4 regions of the Desulforegula conservatrix Mb1Pa genome follow, and region 1 is predicted to be linked to each of the others. Evidence: predicted binding sites of a transcription regulator. Region 1 holds the regulator's gene; each other region holds the start of a gene.
The links. Region 1 encodes sigma-54, which starts transcription at its own class of promoters, with help from an activator protein. Its sites were predicted from a motif close to TNTGGCACANTTTCTGCTNT; they were not measured.
Positions count from the first base shown of each region.

Region 2: the regulator sigma-54 is predicted to act here: its motif matches at 2,376-2,395, upstream of glnA (type I glutamate--ammonia ligase).
Region 3: the regulator sigma-54 is predicted to act here: its motif matches at 2,454-2,473, upstream of K245_RS0108420 (acetyl-CoA hydrolase/transferase family protein).
Region 4: the regulator sigma-54 is predicted to act here: its motif matches at 1,446-1,465, upstream of K245_RS0112275 (Spy/CpxP family protein refolding chaperone).

Region 1 is NZ_AUEY01000013.1:9,716-13,620, reverse strand. It holds gene rapZ (RNase adapter RapZ) at 12-893, opposite strand; gene K245_RS0106985 (PTS sugar transporter subunit IIA) at 911-1,369, opposite strand; gene hpf (ribosome hibernation-promoting factor, HPF/YfiA family) at 1,537-1,902, opposite strand; gene rpoN (RNA polymerase factor sigma-54) at 1,914-3,362, opposite strand; gene lptB (LPS export ABC transporter ATP-binding protein) at 3,372-3,905, opposite strand, start outside.
Region 2 is NZ_AUEY01000011.1:42,674-46,578, reverse strand. It holds gene glnD ([protein-PII] uridylyltransferase) at 1-604, shown strand, start outside; gene K245_RS0106435 (ammonium transporter) at 653-1,867, shown strand; gene K245_RS0106430 (P-II family nitrogen regulator) at 1,924-2,262, shown strand; gene glnA (type I glutamate--ammonia ligase) at 2,490-3,902, shown strand.
Region 3 is NZ_AUEY01000017.1:2,886-6,790, reverse strand. It holds gene K245_RS0108425 (acyl-CoA dehydrogenase) at 1-628, opposite strand, end outside; gene K245_RS0108420 (acetyl-CoA hydrolase/transferase family protein) at 1,044-2,405, opposite strand; gene K245_RS26490 (sigma-54-dependent Fis family transcriptional regulator) at 2,648-3,905, opposite strand, start outside.
Region 4 is NZ_AUEY01000032.1:25,226-29,130, forward strand. It holds partial or broken gene K245_RS27275 (cold-shock protein) at 69-269, shown strand; gene K245_RS0112275 (Spy/CpxP family protein refolding chaperone) at 835-1,380, opposite strand; gene K245_RS0112280 (sigma-54-dependent transcriptional regulator) at 1,621-2,973, opposite strand; gene K245_RS0112285 (ATP-binding protein) at 2,984-3,905, opposite strand, start outside.

The sequences.
Region 1 (3,905 bases):
GTTGCAGGCATTTATGAACCGGGTTTTTTTTCCCTGTCCAGATCCCTGTGGGTGACATACACTTGAGCCGAATACTCTCTTATATGCTTGGCAATTTCATCTGCAACCGCCACGCTTCTGTGTCTGCCTCCAGTACAACCTATTGCTATTGTTAAATAGACTTTCCCCTCTCTTTTATACAAAGGGATCAAATAGTCAAGCATGTCAGTATATTTTTTCATGAAAGTCAGGGTTTCGGGAGAATTAAGTACAAAATTTCTTACCTCTTCATCCTTACCGCTGAAATCCTTAAGCTCTGCGACGAAATAAGGATTGGACAGAAATCTTACATCCATAAGCAAATCAATGCCCTGTGGCAGGCCATATTTGAAGCCGAATGAAAGAATGCTTATCTGCAGCAGATCTGTCTTTATATGCCTTCTGGCAATGGCTGTTACTATGCTTTTCAGCTCGTGGACATTTGTGTTTGTGGTGTCAATCACATTGTCCGAAATATTTCTGAGACTTTCGAGTTTGCTTTTTTCCTCTGTGATTCCATCCATAAGACTTGAGTCGTGGGTCAGTGGATGGTGCCGTCTCGTTTGACTGAATCTCTGAACAAGTATTTTTTTATCTGCCTCAAGAAAAATTATTTCAAAATCGAGTCCGTTTTCTTTCAGATAGTTGAAAACTGACTGGCATTTTGAAGGAAATCCTTTTTCCCTGAGATCCATTACAAATGCAAAACCATTGATTTCAGTATTGCTTTCCATTGGAAGTTCAAGAAATTTGGGCAGCAGATCCACAGGCATGTTGTCTACGCAGTAGAAGCCGGAGTCTTCAAAAGCATCAAGGGCTGTACTTTTCCCGGAACCGGAAAGTCCGGTTATTATGCAGATTCTGTTTATCGGCATTCTCTGGTTCCTTTAGCCTATGAATCTTCATCCTCATCTCTTATGGCTGAAATGATATCATTCAGTTCCCTTGCATGAAGAAGCTTTTCTTTTACTGCCTCGTTTTTGAGCATTCTCGATATTCTTGCAAGGAATTTAAGATACAGTCCTGTTGCATGCTCAGGCGTTATCAGCACAAAAAAAATGTGCGCGGGTTTTCCGTCCAAGGAATCGAACTGAGCACCCTTGCGACTAAGGCCAAAACCAATAACGAGGTCATTTATCCCTGAAAGCCTTCCATGCGGTATGGCTATCCCTTTGCCTATTCCAGTGCTCCCCATCTGTTCCCGTTCAATGAGGACTTTTACGAGGTCTTCGTGTTTGACCTTGAGAATTCGGGCTATAGGCTTTGAAATTTCTTCCAGCACCTCTTTTTTGGTTCTGGACTGCAGATCAATCAGGATTGCATCCGGATGCAGGGCGTCTAATACTTTCATTTTTTTATCGACCTGTACTGGCCGGGCTTAAGCTAAAGCAATCTTTACATAGCTGATAAATATTTGCCCGGCCATTTTCAGAGTTTTTGACCACCATCAGTGGATTGTCTGTGGTTTGAAAATGCTAACCACTTCATACATCCATCGGCTTATTTACATGAATCCGATTAGCTTTCTGATTCCATATCTTCGTCCTCAATACCAGCTTCTGTACTGTCGGACTTGATACCATTTTTAGAAACCGGCCTTCTTTCGCGTACTTTTTCCTTGGACTTTTTGATCTGAGCCTTGATTTTGTCTGCGGCCATGTCGATTGAAGAATACATGCTTTCACTTTCTTCCGTAGCATGAAGGCTAAGCTTGTCACCAACCAGGGTAACTTCAGCAATGTGCCTGATCTTTTCAACGCAAAGAACCACATTCGCCTCTACCGGCGCATCAAGAAGTTTATCAAGTTTTTCAAGTCTGGTTTGTACATAGGACCTTAAAGCTTCGGAGGAGTCGAAGTTTTTGAAGGTTACGGATATCTGCATGATCTACCTCCTTAGTATTGTTTGCGTTTGTTGGAAGGCAAGATTTTCATCATTTCCCGATATTTTGCTACTGTTCTACGGGCTATGTCCACATTTGCCTCTGTTTTTAGAAGTTGAGCTATTCTGTCGTCGCTGTACGGATTCTTGGGGTCCTCGCTTTCTATTATCTGTTTTATTTTTTCAAGTACCGCAGCCGAAGCTATTGCCTCGCCATGCACCCTGTTTATGGAACTGTTGAAAAAATACTTAAGTTCAAATATGCCCTGTGGTGTATTGGCATATTTGTTTGATGTCACCCTGCTTATTGTTGACTCATGCATGTTTATATCAAGAGCCACATCCCTTAGCACCATGGGTTTCAGATATGCAACCCCTTTTTCAAAAAATTCCCTCTGAAATTTGATTATGCTCTCCATTACGCTGTAAATGGTTTTTTGGCGTTGCTGGATGCTTTTGATGAGCCAGGCGGCCGAGCGTATCTTTTCCTGGAGGTATTCTTTGGTGCTGCTTGTCATATCTCCGCCCCTTGAGGCGGCCTGTCTGTAATACGAATTGATGTGCAGTCTCGGCATGCCGTCATCGTTCATCATAATAATGAAATCATCATCATGCTTGTAAACATAGATGTCCGGAACAATGTAGATTGGATCTTCATCATTGAAGCCTCTGCCAGGCTTGGGCTCCAGGGATTTAATGATGCTTATGGCCTCAACCACCTCTTCAATTTCTACCTTGAGTGCTTTTGCAATTGCTTTAAGATTTCTGTTTTCGAGATTCTTGAGATGGTCTTTGATGATGGCTTCCACAAGCTCATCTTCAATATTCAGGTGTCTTAGCTGGGTCATCAGGCATTCGGTCAGATCCCTTGATGCTACGCCCACAGGGTCGAATGCCTGTATTTTTTTTAAAACAATTTCAGTTTCTTCAATGGTCACCCCGGCGATTTTTGAAATCTCTTCAATATTTGCCTCGAGATAGCCGTCTTTGTTCAGGCTGCCGATTATTGCGCTTCCTATCCTCTCTTCTATTTCATCAGGAGCAGACATGAGCAGCTGCCAAAGCAGATGATCTTCTAACGAGTCCTTTTTTGCGATAAAAGATTCATATTTTGGAGCTTCTTTTTCCTCGCCTTCGTTTCTTGTCTTGCCGGATCCGCCATAATCGTCAAAGTATGCTTCCCATTCAGTATAATCATCCTTGAGTTTTTCCTCGATTTTTACTTCTTCGAGGGGGGCGTCCATGGAAGCCTTGGCAAGCTCTTCTGCCTGTTCAAGTCTTGCGTCTCCGCTCATGTCAAGGGACGGCTCCTGCAATTCCTCCAAAGTAGGATTTTCTTCAAGCTCCTGACGGATATGGTCAATCAGCTCAAGCTGTGGAAGCTGAAGCAGTTTGATGGCCATCTGTAACTGTGGCGTCATCACAAGCTGCTGTGCAAGTTTTAATTGTTGCCTTAATTCCATTGCCATAATTTATAGTTTGAACGTGTCGCCTAAATAGTTCTTTTTGGCTATCTCGCTGGTTGCTATTTTTTCGGGAGAACCCGACTCAATGACTCTTCCATTACTCATAATATAAGCATTGTCACATACACTGAGCGTTTCCCTTACATTATGATCTGATATCAGAACTCCAATGCCCTTGTCTGTGAGATGGGATATAATCTGTCTGATATCGATTACAGCAAGCGGATCTACCCCTGCAAAGGGTTCATCAAAGAGCACAAACTCAGGATTTGTCGCAAGCACCCTCGTGATCTCGAGTCTTCTTCTTTCTCCGCCCGAAAGAACCGAAGCCCTGCTTTCCGAAAGATGCCTTATTCCAAGTTCATTCATGAGATCTTCGGCCCTTGTTTCCATTTCTGCATTGGTGAGCGGAAGGGTCTCAAGGATGAGCATTATATTGTTTTTGACGCTCAGCTTTCTGAAAATTGAAGCGTCCTGGGGGAGATATCCAATCCCTTTTCTTGCCCTTATATGTATCGGGTAAGGTGTTATATCCTCATC
Region 2 (3,905 bases), on a different contig from region 1:
GGATGTTGATATTAAGGAAGGATCTGAAGTCAGAACGGTTACAATAATGGCAGAAGACCGTCCGGGCCATCTTTCAAGTGTTTCAGGTGTTTTCACTCTTAACGGAATAGACATTCTCGATGCCCAGGCCTATCCCTGGCCTAAAAACACAGGTCTGAGCATCTTTACGGTAAAGGCCCCGCCGGACATAATTTTTGAGTCCGAAAGATGGGACAAGGCCAGGGAAAATCTAAGAGCCGTTCTTGCCGGAGAAAAAAATATTGAGGAGGAGCTTGCAAAGCGTAAAAAGCCCGCCCTCAAAATCAACGGCTCTTCAGGAAAAAACTGGAGCGTAAGAATTGACAGCGAGTGGTCCAGTTTTTTCACAATTATTGAAGTAACTGCCCATGATGCTCCTGGGCTTCTATTCTGCATCACGCGTGCGCTTCATATTTGCGGACTCGATGTTGCGGTAGCCAAAATTGCCACCAGGGTCGACCAGGTAATGGACATTTTTTATGTTCGTGAACCTTCCGGAGGAAAAGTGGCTGATTCAGAAACCCAGGAGAAGATACGCAGTGAAATAGGCCTTGCGCTTGATAATTTTTTTGAAATCGGGAGTTAGGGCTACAATGTGTTTCATTTTTAAAACCTATTATTTGGGGGTGCAATCATGATCAATTCCGGAGATACCGCGTTCATGCTTATTTCGGCTGCCCTTGTCATGTTCATGACACCGGGTCTGGCTTTATTTTACGGTGGACTTGTAAGATCAAAAAATGTTCTTTCAACCATTCTCCAGAGCTTCATATGCCTTGGACTGGTTTCAATTATCTGGCTCGTTTATGGATATACACTTGCATTCGGGCCGGATGTGTCGGGTTTCATAGGAAAGCTTGACTACCTGTTTCTTAAAGGAGTGAGTATGACGGCTCCCATGGTTGATACACAGACTATCCCACATATTCTGTTTTGCGCGTTTCAGCTCATGTTCGCCATCATAACTCCAGCTCTTATCACAGGAGCATTTGCAGAGCGAATAAAATTTTCTGGATATCTGCTTTTTACAGGACTTTGGGTGACATTCGTTTACCTGCCCGTATGCCACTGGGTATGGGGCGGAGGCTGGATCGGAGCAATGGGCGCTCTTGACTTTGCGGGTGGCACAGTAATCCATATCAACTCTGCATGCGCGGCGCTTGTGTCGGCGATTGTAATTGGAAAGCGCAAGGGCTGGGGAACAGAACCTATTATTCCACATAATATAGGAATGAGTGTTCTTGGTGCGGGAATTCTCTGGGTTGGCTGGTTCGGATTCAACGCAGGAAGCGCCTTAGCTGCCAACGGAGCGGCTTCCATGGCTCTCATGACAACACATCTTGCGGCAGGATGCGCGGCCTTCTCGTGGATAGTCATTGAATGGTTAAAGCATGGCAAGCCAACCACCCTCGGCGCAGCTTCAGGCGCGGTTGCAGGCCTTGTTGCCATAACTCCCGGAGCCGGCTTTGTCGACCCCATGGGTGCAGCCATAATAGGCATAGTGGCAGGTGTAATTTGCTGCCTTGCAATAGGACTTAAGACCAAGTTCGGATACGACGATGCTCTGGATGTAGTTGCGGTTCATGGAGTAGGTGGATTCTGGGGATCTCTTGCGACAGGTATCTTTGCGGTCGAGGCTGTTGGCGGCAAAAATGGCCTTTTATACGGAAATCCAGAGCAGCTGTGGATCCAGTTTATATCAAATGTTGCGGTTATTGCCTTTTCTCTGATAGTGTCCTGGATACTGCTTAAAATTGTAAGCGTCACAACAGGACTCCGTGTAAGCGAAGAAGACGAGGTTCAAGGTCTGGACTTATCCCAGCACAGCGAAGTCGGGTATATCATTTAATATGACTTGGCAGAGTCTGTAGGTTGATAACGGATTTCCACGAAAGGAGAATACAAATGAAAAAAATTGAAGCGATTATCAAGCCATTCAAGCTTGATGACGTAAAGGAAGCGCTCAACAAGATAGGCGTTCAGGGAATGACCATTACCGAAGTAAAAGGTTATGGACGCCAGAAAGGACACAAGGAAATCTACCGTGGTGCTGAGTATGTAGTAGATTTTATCCCTAAGGTCAAAATAGAGCTTGTTGTTGATGATGAACAGTCTGAAAAAGTTGCGGACGCAATTATCAATGCGGCACGAACAGGCCAGATTGGGGATGGAAAAATTTTCATACTTAATGTAGAAGAGGCGGTTCGTATCCGTACCGGAGAAAAAGGCACAAGCGCAGTTTAATTTTAACTGACTGTAAAATTTCTAAAGTCAGGACTATAGAACAGTTTATCTGAAGTGGTCATGAAGAGGTATCCGCTCATACTTATGAATGATCGAAAGAAGTCTGAATAAATCCTGGCCCAGAAACAGCTATCGAAGACAGATCTGTTTGTAACGCCCTTCTGCCCGGACCCGGGCTCCGGGCAGAAGGGTTTTTGAAATAAAACCAGTAAAAAGGAGTTAGTCACGTGACACCACAAGAAGTAATCAAATTTGCTAAGGACAATGACGTTAAGGTAGTTGATGTCCGCTTTACAGACTTCATGGGTACCTGGCAGCATTTCACTGTTCCTGCCAGCGATCTTACAGAAGATTTCTTTGAAGCAGGTCGTGGTTTTGACGGATCCAGTATTCGTGGATGGCAGAATATCGAAGCCAGTGACATGATAATCATTCCGGATGCAAAGACCGCGAAGATCGACCCATTCTTCAAAGACAAAACCCTTGTAGTTCTTGCTGACGTTGCAGATCCTATCACCGGCGGAAAGTACAACAAGGATCCACGCTACATTGCAATGAAGGCTGAAGCTTATCTCAAGAGCACCGGCATCGGCGACACCTCTTTCTTTGGCCCAGAACCGGAATTCTTCATTTTTGATGACGTTCGCTTCAACTCAGGCCCTAACTTTGCATTCTATCAGCTTGATTCTTGTGAAGCGGCTTGGAACAGCGGAAGAGAAGAAAATCCGAACCTCGGATACAAGATCCGTCATAAAGAAGGCTACTTCCCGCTTCCTCCTGCGGACAAGTTCCAGGATATCCGTAACGAAATGATGATGACCCTCGAAAGTCTCGGCATAGTTATGGAATGCCAGCATCATGAAGTTGCTACTGCGGGTCAGTGCGAAATCGACATGCAGTTCAACACCCTTCTCGAAATGGCTGATCAGCTCTGCTGGTACAAATATGTTCTCAAAAATGTTGCATACAAGCACGGTTACAGCGTAACCTTCATGCCTAAGCCGCTTTTCGGCGATAACGGCAGCGGTATGCACGTTCATGCAAGTATTTGGAAAGACGGCAAGCCTCTCTTTGCCGGCGACAAATACGCAGGCATGTCAGAAATGGGTCTTTACGCAATCGGTGGTATTCTTAAGCACGCCAGAGCGATCTGTGCTTTCACCAACCCTATCACCAACTCTTACAAGCGCCTTGTACCTGGCTATGAAGCACCAATCAACCTTGCTTATTCAAGCCGTAACCGCAGTGCTTCAATTCGTATTCCAATGTATAACTCTTCTCCAAAGGCAAAACGTCTTGAGTTCAGAACTCCTGACCCTTCTTGCAACGGATATCTCGCATTCTCTGCGATCCTTATGGCCATGCTTGACGGTATCCAGAACAAGATTGATCCTGGTCAGCCAATGGACAAGAACATCTATGATCTTCCACCAGAAGAGCTTGCGCTTATTCCTTCGGCTCCGGGCGATCTTGAGGAAGCTCTTAATGCTCTTAAGGCAGATCATGAATTCCTTCTCAAGGGTGATGTTTTCACAAAAGAAGTTATTGACACCTGGATTTCCTACAAGATGGAAAAAGAAGTTTCGGCTGTCAGAAGCCGTCCTCATCCGCACGAATTCTTCCTGTACTATGACATCTAATCT
Region 3 (3,905 bases), on a different contig from region 1:
GATGGATGATATTGTCCACCATGTTATGCTCGCCGCCTGATATGAAAATCTTGTTTCCAGTGATGCTGTATGTCCCGTCAGGGTTTTTCTTGGCTGTTGATGTGAGTGCGCCTACGTCAGAGCCTGCTTCAGGTTCTGTAAGGAGCATGGTTCCTGACCACTTTCCTGAAAGCATGTTTCCAAGATAGGTTTTTTTCTGTTCCTCTGTTCCAAAGTGTTCGACAAGTCTCGCTGCGCCGTGGCTGAGCATGTGAAAAAGCATGAATGAGTTGCACGCGCCGTAAAAATATTCATTTGCCGCCATTGCAACAAGTTTTGGCGCGCCCTGTCCGCCCCATTCAGGATCATCTGTCATGGCAAGCCATTCACCAGCCATATATGAAGCAAAAACCTTGTGATAAGCTTCAGGTACCGTGACTTTTCCTGCGTCAAATACGCATCCGTCATCCGAGATCTTCTGAAGAGGCAGTATTTCCTTTATTGCCAGATTTCTGGCTTCAGAAACTATGAGGTCTATGGTTTTTTTATTAAAAGATGAATACGCGCTGTATTTTGCAAGTGATGCAGCTTCAAACTGTTCATGAAGTACAAATTCCACATCTCTTTTGTCTGCTATTAGCTGAGCCATTTTTGTTTAATTCCTTTCTTTGGTTCGTGTCTTTGATTTGGGCTGCTTCGGTTAAACGCTGTTCATTGTTATTTGTTGTTTTAAGGGCTGAGTCTGCTGGTGCCCGACTCCTGACCGGCTGCAGCCACTTGCTGCCGGTCAGGATTTGAGGGGATTTTGCAGGTATCGCCCTTTAGGCCTTTGCCGCCGTCTGCCTTCCTGGTTCTTGTTTGAGGAGTGCAGAGATCTTGCTTTTGAAATTTTATTAAGAATTATTTATAGGGCTTTTCCATTCTCAGACCCTGGACTCCTGGTCGGCAGCAGCCACTTGCTGCCGGCCAGGATAATGCGGGGTTTGTGCAGGTATGCCCGTTAGGCCTTCTGATATTCCGTTTTGCATTCAGGGTTTGCTTAATTGTCTGAATGCGATCCGGGATTATGATGCTGCAAGGTAGCGTGCATCGATTTTATTTGATTTTGTCCATATGCCCATTCTTTCGGCATCTCTGACGAGTTCATCCCTGAAATCAGGATGAGCTATGCTTATGAGTGCTTCGGCTCTTTCCCAGGTTGACTTGCCCTTGAGATTGATTATTCCGAACTCGGTGACAACATAGTTTGTTATGGTTCTTGGCAGGGTGACAATTGTGCCTGTTTCAAAAGCAGGTCTTATTCTTGATTTGAGCTTTCCATCCTTGCCTTTTGTGGTTGCTGTAAGGCATATGAATGATTTTCCGCCAAGTGAATGGTAAGCGCCGTAAGCGAAGTCAAACTGTCCGCCTGTGCCTGTGATGTGTCTGTTTCCTGATGATTCAGAAGAGACCTGGCCGAAAAGATCCAGCTCGAGGGCGTTGTTTATGGAAATCACGCCGGGATTGGACGAGATTCGCTGTAGGTTGTTTGTGTAGTCAACCGGATAGCTCGCGCAGCATGGATTGTCATCAAGAAACTCATAAAGCTCTGAACTTCCGAGTGCAAAGGTGTAAACCATTTTACCAGGATCTGTGAGCTTGTTGAGATTGGTGATTTTTCCGGACTTGTACATATCAAGATATGCGTCAGCAAGCATTTCTGTATGCACGCCGAGATTTTTAAGGTCTGATTCGGCTATGAGCTTTCCAACTGCATTGGGCATGCCGCCGATTCCAAGCTGAATGCAGGCGCCATCTTTGATTTCATTAACTATTAGCTCAGCTATTTTTTTGTCAGTGTCTGATATAACAGGGTTTGGAAGTGCAAAAGCCGGAGCGTTGTCTGTTTCAACCACATAGTCAATTTCAGAAATATGAACAGATTCGTGATAGCCGCCGAGGCAGCGTGGCATGGTTTCGCTGACTTCAATGATTACCAGTTTCGCGTTTTCAATGGCTGAACGTGAGCATGAATTGGCTGCTCCGTAGTTGAAATATCCGAATTTGTCCATTGGCCCTGTTCTGAGCATGCATACGTCGACATTGATGTTTCTTCTGTAATGGCTTGGGCCTTCATGGTATACAAACGGAATGAAATGGCATGAGCCGCTGTCGTGGAGTTTTCTTTCTGCGCCGCTGAAGTGCCAGCTGTTATAGATGATTTTGTCGCTACCCTGGCTTGCCGCCGCAACTGCTGATGTTCCAGGGAACGCGAGGGTTCTGATTTTCACGTCTGTGAGGGAATCAATCCTTTTTGCAAGAGCCGCGTCAAGCACTTTTGGCGCGCATAAAAATGCGCCGTAGTCTATCCAGTCACCTGAGCTAACTAATTCAACGGCAGCTTCTGCGGAAAGTTTTTTTGAAGTATATGTTCTTGCGTAGTCCATGATGACCTCCTGTTTGTTTGTCTGTGAAATCCTTTGTTGCTTATATAAACAGCAATACGCGTGCCAAACATGGTTGTCATATGGTAATATATTGATTTTATAAGATATTTATGTTGATGTTGTGTAAAAATAGATGGATTGGGTGTTGTGGCTTTTTGACCACATGGTGAAATGCTTGTTTATGAAATAGCTGTTATTTCAAATATCTGTAGTTGATGTGGTTTTTTGGCCACAATATTGCCCTATTTAATACCAAGCTTCCTCATTTTGGTAAAAAGGGTCTTCCTGTGGATGCCCAAAATCTCCGAAGCCTTGCCTTTATGCCATCTGCAACCCTCAAGTGTCTGTCTGATAATTTCTTTTTCGGCAAAAGCCATGGCTTCTTCAAGGTGCAGGCCCTTCGGAATTTCGGGGATTGCGGATTGCTTGGTCAGAAGCTGTGCCTCTGGTTCTGAAAGCAAGGACTGGAAAAAATCAAGATTGCCAATGGTGGCATACCTTTTGATCACGTTTTCAAGTTCCCTCACATTGCCGGGCCAGGGATAACGCATGAATGTTTCAAGAATATTTCCTGTAATATGAGGAGGGTTTTGGCTGCCCTCGAAACGGGATATGAAATGTTCGATAAGAAGAGGAAGGTCTTCCTTTCTTTCCCTTAAAGAAGGAAGATGAATGGGTATTACGTGAACCCTGTAAAAAAAGTCCTGCCGCATTTCGCCCTGCTTGACAAGATCCTTGAGATTTCTGTTTGTGGCGGCAACAATTCTTAGGTTTGGGTGTTTTACCATATTGTCACCAACTGGGGTGTATCCGCCACCTTCGATGGCTCTCAAAAGCTTAACCTGCATGCCCAGGCCTATTTCTCCTATTTCATCCAGAAAAAGAGTTCCGCCGTCAGCAATGTCAAGATATCCGGGCTTGTCCCTGTTGGCGCCTGTGAAGGCCCCTTTTTTATAACCGAAGAATTCGCTTTCTATGATGTTCTCGCTTATGGCTCCGCAATTGACTGGAACGAATCTCTGGCCTTTGCGGTCGCTCATGTGATGAATCGCCCTAGCGACCAATTCCTTGCCGGTTCCTGATTCACCCTGAATTATGACATGCGCGTTGGATGTGGCGGCCTTCAGGATAAGTTCGTAGACAGACTGCATTGCCGGACTTTTGCCTATTATTTCTCCAAATTTATAACGTTCCTTGATTGATGATCTAAGTCTTCTGTTTTCATCACTCAGCACGTCAGCCTTTTTTGCCAGAGCTTCTTCAGCGAGTTTGCGTTCAGTGATGTCTATAAGAATGGTCTGGATTCTTTCGACCTTCCCGTCTATCTGTCTTACCGGAGTTCTTGTGAATGAAAACCATTTGTCATCAAGCGGACTTTTTATTTCCCTTCTTACAGTTCCGCCTGTGAGAACCCTTGTCTGTCCGCACCAACCACAAGGCTGATCAAGGCCGTGAATAATCTTGTAGCATGGTGCGTTTGCGGCCCCTATGCCAGCTCTT
Region 4 (3,905 bases), on a different contig from region 1:
GATCCATACACAGTGGCACCTTTTGTTTTGGAACCAAAAAATTAAAAATTTAAAAGAAAGGTGTCACCATGGCAAACGGAAGAGTAAAGTGATTTAATAATACTAAGGGTTATGGTTTTATTGAGCAGGAAAATGGCGTTGATGTATTCGTTCATCATTCAGGAATCAATGCTTCAGGTTACAAGAGCCTTAACGAAGGCGACAGAGTAAAGTTTGACATTGAGCAGGGCCAGAAAGGTCCTTCAGCAGTAAATGTTACTCTGATATAATTTCTATCTAAAGAAATTCCAAGGCGTCTCTTTGTAAAAAGAGACGCCTTTTTTTATTCCAGCATATCTACCAATCCTTATTTACTTCCAACTCACAACTTGTTTCTTATCTGACTCAAAGAATATTTTTGGTATTGCCGATCTGATTTATGGGAAACCCATTTGAAATATTTTGACAAGGCCGCAAAAAGTCAGATTACCGTCATTCCGGCTTAGGGCTGAATCCATAAGTATCTGAACATACCGGATGCCGTGTCAAGTCAGGCATGACGCCGGCGATTTTATTTGGCTTTTTGCGAGGCCATCATTTTTAATAGACCTTTATGAAAAATTCGTGATTTTAACCAGGCTGTACATGTATTTGGGGCTATTGGGATATTCAGATGATGAAAGTTATTGTGGAGCTTTTTTTTAAGCGACCCGCCTGAAGCCATGTTCATAATGTTTTGAGCATTATGAATCTTTCTCTTTTTTTGAAATGGAATTTGCAGTTCTTATTAAAATATAGTTCTCTCGAGAGCTGGTTAAGTGGGGCTTTTATAGCAATAAGCCCCACTTAATTAGATTAGTTTTGTGGAGTATTCTGGGTTTGAGTAGCTGCAGGGCAGTTAACCATTGGCCCTCTGCCCATTCCGGCTCCCTTGCCCATGCATCCGGCCATGCCAATGCGGCCACATTTTCCGAAATTGGCACACTGTTTTGCCAATTCAGGAGAAATTTCACGGACCTTTATGAGATGGTCTATCTTGAGCTTGTTGAAATCAGCTTCGAGGTTCGATATTTGTGCCTGGATACTTTGAAGAGTTTCTCTGTTTATTTCTGGCTTTTGTAGTTCTGCCTGCATTTCAGCTTCCTTCTGGTCTATCTGGGTTCTTATTTCGCTGGTTTCATTCCAGAATCTCGTTTTTTCAGCTTCAAGGCCTGCTTTTTGTTCGGCTGTGAGATTAACATTATTGAAACCAGGGCAATTAGCATTTCCCATACCCTGCTGGCAGCCTTGGCCCATGTTCCCATGTCCCATGCCTTTACCTGCCATGACCGAACCAGCAGAAAGCATTGTCACTGAAATCATGGCAAATAGCATTGCAATCATTTTGATATTTTTTTTCATGTTGAGCTCCTTTTTTCATATTTTGAATCATTGATTTTAAGTTGAACGTATCAGTTGTGGATATTATAGCATTTATTGTGCCATGGTTATAATATACTGATTTTAGACATTAAACATATTTTAGTAAACTCATTGTATTATTAAATGGGTAATAAAGCCCCATGTCAGCTTTTTTGATTTTTTAAATATGGGGCATAAAGCCCCACCAAGCTGGAGGCATTGCTGGATAATGCTCGAATCTCAGTCGATTCCATATGATTTAAGTTTTTTATGAAGAGTTTTTCTGTTTATGCCTAACTGCCTGGCTGCTTCACTCTTGTTCCATCCTGCCGCATCCAGGGCAACCATTATAGCTTTTTTCTCTATGTCTTCAAGGGAAAGGCATTTATCTAAAATATTTTCATCATTTTTTTTTGAAATACTTGGCGGAAGTTCACTTTCAGTTACATACTCACCTATTGAGAGTATTACTGCCCTTTCGAGCATGTTTTCAAGTTCCCTGACATTTCCGGGCCAATCATAGGATATAAGGGCTTTAATTGCATCCGGGGAAATCCCGATAATATTTTTGCGGTTTTTTTCTGAAAGCCTTGCGATAAAATACTGACATAGCGAAGGAATATCTTCTGTTTTTTCCCTTAACGACGGAACTCTCATGTTCACCACATTAAGCCTGTAGAAAAGATCTTCCCTGAAAGTATTTTCCTTTACCCTTTTAACAAGATCTTGGTGGGTTGCGGCTATTATCCTGACATCAATTTTAATATATTCTTCGCCTCCGACCCTCTGAACTTCTCTTTCCTGGATTACCCTTAAAAGTTTCGCCTGCATATGCGGAGTCATTTCGGCTATCTCATCTAAAAAAATAGTCCCTTTGTCTGCCTGCATGAAGATTCCGTTTCTTTTCGAAATTGCTCCAGTGAAAGCGCCTTTTTCATGGCCGAATAACTCTGATTCAAGGAGATTTTCATTAATTGAGGCACAGTTAACAGCTATGAATGGCCTGTCATGCCTCAGGCTGTTTAAATGAATCAGTCTTGCTACCATCTCCTTTCCGGTTCCGCTTTCGCCTGTGATAAGAACAGTTGCCTCTGATGGGGCGACCATTGAAAGTGTCGCTTTCAGATTTCTCATGGCCACACTGTTGCCGATGATTTGCCTTGAGCCTGCTTGTGTTCTGATCTGACTTTTTAAAGCCAGATTTTCAGCTTTAAGTCTTGCGTGATCAGATGCTCTTTCAAGAGTAATTTTAAGCTCGTCAAAATCAAGCGGCTTTGTGAGATAATCATATGCCCCTGATTTGAGGGCCTCTACAGCAGATGCGACAGAAGAATATGCAGTCATTATGATAATCGGTATGGACGGATCGTGGGATTTTATTTTGTGTAAAGCCGTTATCCCGTCCATTACGGCCATTCGTATATCCATTAAGATGACACTGTACGAGTTCTTTCTTGATTTTTCTGAAGCTTCTTCTCCATTTTTTGCAGTATGAACCTCATATCCCCATGTAGCTGCCAGCTTGTTTATGGTGAGCCTGTGGGATTCATCATCATCTGCAACGAGTATAAGTGGTTTTACGGCATCTGCCATTTGATAAGCCTCATATTATTGCTTTGGGTAGTTCGATAATCAATGAAGTACCTGTTTTTTCTGTTTTAATTCTAATACTGCCGGAATGTGCCTCGATGATTTTTTGAGCCACAGCCAATCCTAAGCCTGTGCCGTCGTTTTTTGTTGTAAAGTATGGATTGAAAACCTTGCTTAAATCTTCAGAATCTATGCCTTTACCTGTGTCAGAGACTTTAATGAAAAGATCTGACCTACCTGTTTTTTTTGCTTCTATATTTATTGTTCCGATGTTTCCCATTGCTTCCAAGGAGTTTCTGCAGAGATTTAACAGGACTTGGGAAAGCCTGTCCCTGTCTATAAGGCATTTCAGATTATCTGGGATATTTGAAACAGTTGAAACATTCTGGTTTCTTGCGTCTGCGCTGATGAGTCTGAAAACATGATCCACGGCCTCTGAAAGTATGACTTCAGATCTTGAGATTTCAGAAGGTTTTGAAAATTCTAGAAGATCCTTTATGACCCTGTTGATTCTGTCAACCTCTTTTATCATAACGCTGGCAGTGTCCCTGCTGTCAGACCCTTCAGGAAAAAGATCCCTGAAATAGGTCGCAAGTCCTTTGATGGAACTTAAGGGATTTCTTATTTCATGGGCCACACCTGCGGATAGATTTCCTATTGCGGCCATTTTTTCATGTCTTATCAGATTGTTTTCAAGTTCCTTGATCTGGGTAAGATCTCTTAAAATTATTATAAGGCCTGAATGCGTTATGGAGTCATTCTCATTGATTCCTGCTGCGGTGATTCCTGCATAAAATGATTTCCCATTATCAAATGAAAGCTGTATTTCCCTTTCAGGTGAGTCTTTCTCTTCTTTAAGTGAGGTGATTTTATTCATGGCATTACTGCCGATTATCTTTTCAAGGCTTTGTCCAAGAACATTTTGAAAAGCAATG